3 regions of the Lichenibacterium dinghuense genome follow, and region 2 is predicted to be linked to each of the others. Evidence: riboswitches for the same ligand, from Rfam matches in the RefSeq annotation. Region 2 holds a riboswitch; each other region holds the start of a gene.

Region 1 (2,256 bases), 1.8 Mb from region 2:
ACCGTTCGGTATCTGCCCAGTTTCGATCCCGATACCGACGACGCCGCTGAGACGCTGACCAGCCGGCGCAAGTTCACGAGCCGGACAGCCGCGGAGACGCGCTATGCGGATGTCCTCGCGTGGCTTCACAGCCTCGCGGCCCCGCGCTGATGGTGTCCCGCCCCGTCGCGGCGCAGCCCGTCGTGGCGGCATGGTTGGCCCTCGTGGCCGGTGCCGTCAACGGCATCGGCGTCGCCGCGACGGGGCGGGACACGTCCCACGTTTCGGGCGTCACCACCTCCGTGATGGGTCACCTCATGCACGGGCGGGGCAATGCCGCGATGCTCGGCATCGCGCTGGTCGCGAGCTTCCTCTCCGGCGCGGTCGGTTGCGGGCTGTTCATCGCGATCCGAGAGGGGCGACCGGAAACGGGCACGCTGCGGTCCCTGCTGATCGTCGAGGGCATCCTGGTGGCGTCGGCCGGCCTGGCCCTGGCGGCTTGCGGCCGGGGCGGGGGTGCCGAGTTCGCGGCCGTGCTGCTGCTCGCCTTCGCCATGGGCCAGCAAAACGCGACCAGCAGCGCGCTGCTCGGCGACCAGGTCCGCACCACCCACGTCACCGGCATGGTGACCGACCTCGGCCGGGAGATCGGCCACCTCGTCTTCGACGTCGCGGGCGGGACGCGCCGCGACGGCCCCCGGCGGACCGACGAGGTGCGGCTCGCCAAGTCGGGCTCTCTCTTCGCCGGCTTCATCCTCGGCGCGCTGGCCGGGGCCAGCGTCCTGCTGTGGTGGGGCGAGGCGGGGTTCTTCGTCGTGGCGGCGGCGCCGGTCGCGGCCGCCCTCCTCGTGAGGGCCGACGCGAGCGAGACCACAGAGTGGAGCCCGCCGTGATGGTCAGAGTCAGACTACATTTCCCGGGTCGAGACATCGGGCGATGGAGTCCGCCTTCGACCGCCTCCAGGGCTGATCACTTCTGCACGACATTGCTGGTAGATGCGGAGCTACGCCTTCCGCAATCGACCGACGGAGGGTGAAATGACTTATCGTGACATCGTCGTCTACTTGGACACTGGATCGGCGACGTCGGCGCGGGTCGATGCCGCCGTCGAGCTGGCGCGCAGGTTCGAAGCCCGCCTCACCGCCGTGAACCTCGTTCCCGCGGTGTCGTTCGACGGAGATTGGCAGCTCTGCCGGGACAGTCTGCAGTCCTCCTTTGAGGAGGCCGCTTCGCGGGCGGGCGTCGCCCACGGCCACCGCGACGTTCCGCCCGACGCGAGTGCCGCGCGCGATTTCTTCGCTCATGACGCGGACCTGCTCGTCGTGACCCAGCCGGATCGGCGAAACGCCGGAGCGGTGCCGGTCGACTTCCCCGGCCGCCTTCTGCTCGCCGCGGGCGTGCCGCTCCTGTTGCTCCCCGTCGGCTGGGACGCCGCCCGCGCGATCGGCCGACGTCCGACCGTCGCCTGGAACGGCACCGGCGAGGCGACCCGCGCGGCGCACGACGCGCTGCCCTTCCTGCGCGATGCCGTACGCACGGCCCTGTTCACCTTCGACGCCCGCTACGGACTGGGCGACGCGGCGGTGGAAGGGTTCGCCGCCCACCTGCATCGACACGGCGCGGAGGTGGTCGTCGACGGCTGGCGCGACGACGGCCGCGGCGACTGGCTGTCGGCCCTCTTCGCCAGCCTCGACCGCGAGCGCTCGGACCTCATCGTCGCGGGCGCCTACGGCCATCCGCGTATCGCCGAGCGCCTGTTCGGCGGCGCGACGCAGGACCTGCTCGGCCAAGACCTCCTGCCCGTGCTGCTGTCTCATTGAGCGGAACACCATAGGACGGGGAGGAAGCGGCATGGTCGTGGATCTGATCGTCTGCCTCGACTCGACGACGCCGGGCGCTCCGGCGCTGCTGGCCAAGGCCGTCTCGCGCGCGGCCGCCTGCCGGGCGCGCCTCCGCGTGCTCGACCTGTGTGCGCCCGATGCGCTCGGCATGGCGACGTCTCCGACCTCCCTCGAATTCGTCGAGGACATGCGGGCCGCGTTCCGGCTCGGCAGGGTCGATGGGCACCACGAGATGGCCCCGACCGATCCGGCCGGGCTGCTCGAACGCACGCTGTCGGCCGATCTCGTGATCGCCGGACGGGGTGCCGCGACTTCGCCTCATCGTTCCGGCGTCTCTGCACCCGCGCTCGGCGCCCTCGGCCCTCCCGTGCTGATCGAGGCCGACGGGAGCGCGGGGCCAGCGGGGCGGCGCATCCTCCTCCCTTGGCGGGCGGAC
Region 2 (2,256 bases):
GGCGCAGGGCGATGTCGGGCGGGATGAAGCCCGCGCCGCTCTTCGGCACCGCCAGCCTCTGCGCCAGGTAGATGCCCGAGTGGCCGCTGCAGAGGTACGCGACGAAACAGGCGACGGCGACGTAGGGGGCGTTGGAGGCGCCGAAGAGCTCGATGCCCATGATCGTGCAGGCGATGGGCGTGTTGGACGCCCCCGCGAAGATCGCCACGAAGCCGAGGCCCGCGAAGAGGTCGACCGGGGCGTCGAGGAGGGCCGAGAGGGCGTTGCCGAGCGCGGCCCCGATGAAGAACAAGGGGGTCACCTCGCCTCCCTTGAAGCCGCTGCCCAGGGTGACGACCGTGAACAGGATCTTCCAGGCCCAGGCCCAGGGGAACACGCGGCCGCCGAAGAACGCCACGATCGAGGCGTCGCCGGGGTTCGGCGACGTCACCCCGAGGCCGAGGTACTCGCGCGTGCCGATCGCGTGGGTGAGCCCGATCACCAGCAGGCCGCCGATGACCGGCCGCAACCATGCGACGGGGCACAGCCTCTTGAAGGTCGAGCCGAAGGAGTGCGACGCCTCGGAGAACGCGAGGCCGGCGAGGCCGAACGCGACGCCCGCCAACGCGACCTTGACCAGGAGCGCGACGTGCGACGCGACGCTCCCGCCATGCGGGCCGGCGACCTCCGAGAAGGCGATGTGGTAGGCGACGTGGGTGATGCCCCAACTCTGGCAGGTCCAGTCCCCGATCAACGCGGCGAGGACGCACGGCACGAGGGCCTCGTACTCGACCCGGCCTACGGCGAGGACTTCGAGGGCGAACACGGCGCCGGCGACGGGGGTCCCGAAAACCGCCCCGAACCCGGCGGCGATGCCGGTCGTCAGGAGGATCCTGAAGTCCGCCGGGGTCAATCCGAGACGCTGGCCGAAACCGCTCGCGATGGTGCCGCCCAACTGCACGGCGGTCCCCTCGCGACCCGCCGACCCGCCGAACAGGTGCGTGATCAGGGTCGCGGCGACGATGAGGGGCGCCATCCGTAGGGGGACGCCGCCGCCGGGCTCATGGATGCGGTCGAGGATCAGGTTGTTGCCGCCCTCCGCGGGCCGACCGACCCAAGCGTAGGTGGCGCCGATCGCCGCCCCCGCGAGCGGCAGGCCGTAGAGCAACGCCGGGTGCTCGAAGCGGGTCTCCGTCGCGAGGTCGAGTAGCCAGAGGAACGCCGCACAGAAGCTCCCGACGGTGGCGGCCATCGGGACGGTGAGGCCGATCCACTTGACCGCGACGACGACGTGGGCGACGCGCGCGAGGAGAAGGGAGAGGGAGGCACTCCACGCATGGACGACGGACGTGGCCGTCCGGCGCGACAAGGCATTCGTCAAACGGATTCCCCCTCACGGCGTGCAAGGTAGGAATCATCAGCTCGTCGGGGAGCGGTTCGACCCCGGGAAGGGTCCGGCAGAAATCCATTGCCGCGAGGGTGTCTAACGAGGAAGGGCCGATTCGTAAAGCCCCCTCGGTCCCATATGCCCGAGCGCCGGCCCCGACGTCCGTTCCCCGGTCGCTCCGTCTCGAGGATGAAGGTGGAGTGGATCCGAAGCGCACCCCGCCGGAGATCGTCGTCGCCGGAGTTGACCGCGGATCTCGCCGCGATGGTCTCGCGGACGCCGGTCCCACGCACGTCGAGCCCGGTGAGGTCGCGGCGTCTCTTTCGGGGCCCTCGATGCGTGCCCGTCCACTTGGTGGTCGGCCTCGGAGCCGTCGCGATCCCCTCTCGGCGACGAACCCTGCCGGCGTCAGGTCCCGATCGATCCGAGGTCTCCCGGAGCCACGGTCCGGGGCGTTCCGACGAGGTTCGGGCGCACGTCGCCGGACCACGTCACCCTCCGGCCGCTTCGAACGCCGCCGAATAGGCGGCGAACGCGCGATCCATCGCGCCCGACTTGCTGGTCAGCCATGGGAAGTGCCCGTAGCGGAACGACAGCTGTCGATCCGCTGTGGCCGGCGCCCTGTGCATGACGGCGAGTTCGTAGAGGGCCGACGCCAATCCCGAGCGGTCGGCGCCGGCGTCGCAATGGAGGAGCAGAGGTCTGGGCGACGTCCGCAGGACCTCGATCAGGCGCGCCATGGTGACCGCGTCCGGCTCGTGGGCCGCCGAGAGCTGGATCGACACGAGGGTCGCCCCCGCTTCCGAGACCGCCCCGATCTCGGCGTCGTACCATCCCTTGCCTGGGTTTTCGCCGCGGAGGTTCAACACGGTCCTGATGCCGTGCTCGCG
Region 3 (2,256 bases), 1.8 Mb from region 2:
CCGGGGCCGCCTATGTGAGCGTGCCGCTGTCGGCCAATCACGAGCCGGATGCAGCGACGCTGGCAGCCCTGGTGCGTGATCTCGAGGGCGCGAAGGCGCCGCTGCTGATCCACTGCGAGGCGGGGGCGGATCGCTCCGGCCTCGCGGCCGCGCTCTACGAGCGCCTGGTGCTCCATCGCTCCCCCGAGGTAGCCGCCGGGCAGCTCTCCTTCCGCTACGGCCATTTCCCCTGGCTGATCAGCCGGTCCGGCGCGATGGACCGCACCTTCGCGAAGGTCGTCGGCAAGGGCATACCCGATTGAGCGGCGCGGGACAGGCCCGGCCAGGGCGCGGCGCGGCGGCCTCGCGCCGAACCGTCGTCGAACCGACTGGGTTAGGGGCTGATGCGAAGGCTGGCTCCGCGACGTCGAGGCCAACAGATGAGGATCGCTATGCTTCAGAGACGCGCCGTGAGCGCCGACGACAGCCACCTCGCCGTCTTCGAGGTCGACGGAGAGGAACTGAGGGCGGAAACCTGTGTGCCCTTCGCGCAGGTCGCGAACGACGCCGCGGGGATCATCGACGTCGTCCTGAAGGCGCCGAGCGGCCGCTTCGTCCGGGTCACGACCGTGGCCGACGGACCGGCCAGCCCCAACTCCTTGCATCGGGGGTGGTACGTCGCGAAGGTCATCGACGCGTTCGACGCCAATCTGCTCAGGGAGAGTTGGGCCGTCCAGACCGAGCAGCCGCGGGCGCAGGCGTCTCGCCCTCTCGTATGATCTTCAGGCATCGTGGCCAAATCCGGCATGCCTGTGACGTCCGACGCATTGATACCAGCGGTCGAAACTCCCAACCGCTGGCCAGTGCGAGTGCACGCCGCCGCTTGTGCGACGTAACCCGTCAGAATGCGTCAGCATTTTGACGGCTGGCGTGATGCCGCGAGGATCGTGGTCCGCTTCCATGCACGGACGGGAAAGGTGTCTTTCGGAGCTGGCCCGGCGGGGAACCTTCGACGGCGTCGTGGAGTTTGAAAGGTACTGGTCTTCGACCGGAGGGGATGGGGTTCCCCGTAAACGCCGCGTGGCTGATGACTCCTGCCGGACTGGGACCGGGAGCATTCGCCGTGGACGATTCGACCGCAACAACTCCAAGCTGTGAGGCCTCCTTCCCGGTCTTCGTGAGCCTGCTCTGGCGAACCGAAGCAGAGGCGCAAGAGGCCGCTCGTCCGCCCGACTGTTTTCACGACCTCGCCCTCGATGGCTTCGTGGCCGGGCTGATCGCGGGGCGCGAGCAGCACGCGCTGGCGCCGCTGTACGGGGCGCCGCTCGTCGAGATCGAAGCCGTCCGTCATCGGCAGGCAGTCGTCCGGGACCTGTACGACGAGGCGACGGCCCGGGTCTGCGAGGCGTTCTCCGACGCCATGCAAAGCGTCCGCGATAGCTTTGCGCAGGCCGACCGGCGTCGCCACGAGCTGCGGAAGCGTCGTCTCCTGCTCGCCGGGCTCGAACGCTATTGCGAGGGCCTCGCGACCTTCGCCCATGCGCTCGGCCGGTGCTCCCGCTCGTCGTCTGGCCTCCGCAGCCTCGGCGAATTCCTGTCCGCTCTCGTCGGAAGTGAGGCCTTTGGCGCGCTCCGTCGCGAGACGGAGGCAGTCGCGGCCGGCCTCGCCGCTGTGCGCTACGACGTAAAGGTCTACGGCGGCGGCCTGCGGGTCGAGCGGCACGGGGGCGGCCACGATCAGGGCGCCGAGGTCGAGGCGCTTTTCGCCAAGTTCCGCCAGGACACGCCAGCCGAACGGTCGCCCGAGCCGCGCGACGCTCCCGACCTCAACTCCGTCGAGGACGTGATCCTGGAGTTCGTGGCACGCCTCCAGCCCGAACTCTTCGCCCGTCTGGCCGCGCTGGCGAAGGGCGCCCGGGGCGCGATCGGTGCGACGCTGTGCCGTGTCGACCGCGAACTCCAGTTCTTCCTCGCCTACCGCGACGCCATCGCGCCCCTGCGGCGCGCCGGCCTGCGCTTCTGCCTGCCTACGGTGACGTGCGAGAAAGCCGTGTCGAGCCGGGACGGCTTCGACGTCGTGCTGGCGACGCGGCTCGTCCGGGAAGGGGCGCCGGTCGTCACCAACGGCTTCGACCTCGCGGCCGGCGAGCGCATCCTTCTCGTGTCGGGCCCGAACCAGGGGGGCAAGACCACCTTCGCCCGCGCCTTCGGCCAGATGCATCACCTCGCCAGCCTCGGGCTGCCCGTGCCGGGCAGCGCCGCCACGCTCCACCTCGC

Evidence for each region. Region 2 has a riboswitch for fluoride ahead of L7N97_RS12600 (DUF190 domain-containing protein). Riboswitches for the same ligand answer to the same signal wherever they lie in the genome.
Region 1: another riboswitch for fluoride. It lies ahead of L7N97_RS21145 (universal stress protein); the one in region 2 lies ahead of L7N97_RS12600 (DUF190 domain-containing protein).
Region 3: another riboswitch for fluoride. It lies ahead of L7N97_RS21190 (MutS-related protein); the one in region 2 lies ahead of L7N97_RS12600 (DUF190 domain-containing protein).

What each region holds. Positions count from the first base shown of each region.
Region 1 covers NZ_JAJLMN010000001.1:4,432,524-4,434,779, reverse strand. Annotated here, with positions in the region: gene L7N97_RS21155 (hypothetical protein) at 1-150, shown strand, start outside; gene L7N97_RS21150 (YoaK family protein) at 120-872, shown strand; fluoride riboswitch at 903-964, shown strand; gene L7N97_RS21145 (universal stress protein) at 1,017-1,799, shown strand; gene L7N97_RS21140 (universal stress protein) at 1,831-2,256, shown strand, end outside.
Region 2 covers NZ_JAJLMN010000001.1:2,599,859-2,602,114, reverse strand. Annotated here, with positions in the region: gene L7N97_RS12600 (DUF190 domain-containing protein) at 1-1,348, opposite strand, end outside; fluoride riboswitch at 1,381-1,461, opposite strand; gene L7N97_RS12595 (fused DSP-PTPase phosphatase/NAD kinase-like protein) at 1,858-2,256, opposite strand, start outside.
Region 3 covers NZ_JAJLMN010000001.1:4,441,185-4,443,440, reverse strand. Annotated here, with positions in the region: gene L7N97_RS21200 (tyrosine-protein phosphatase) at 1-302, shown strand, start outside; gene L7N97_RS21195 (hypothetical protein) at 450-758, shown strand; fluoride riboswitch at 1,024-1,083, shown strand; gene L7N97_RS21190 (MutS-related protein) at 1,103-2,256, shown strand, end outside.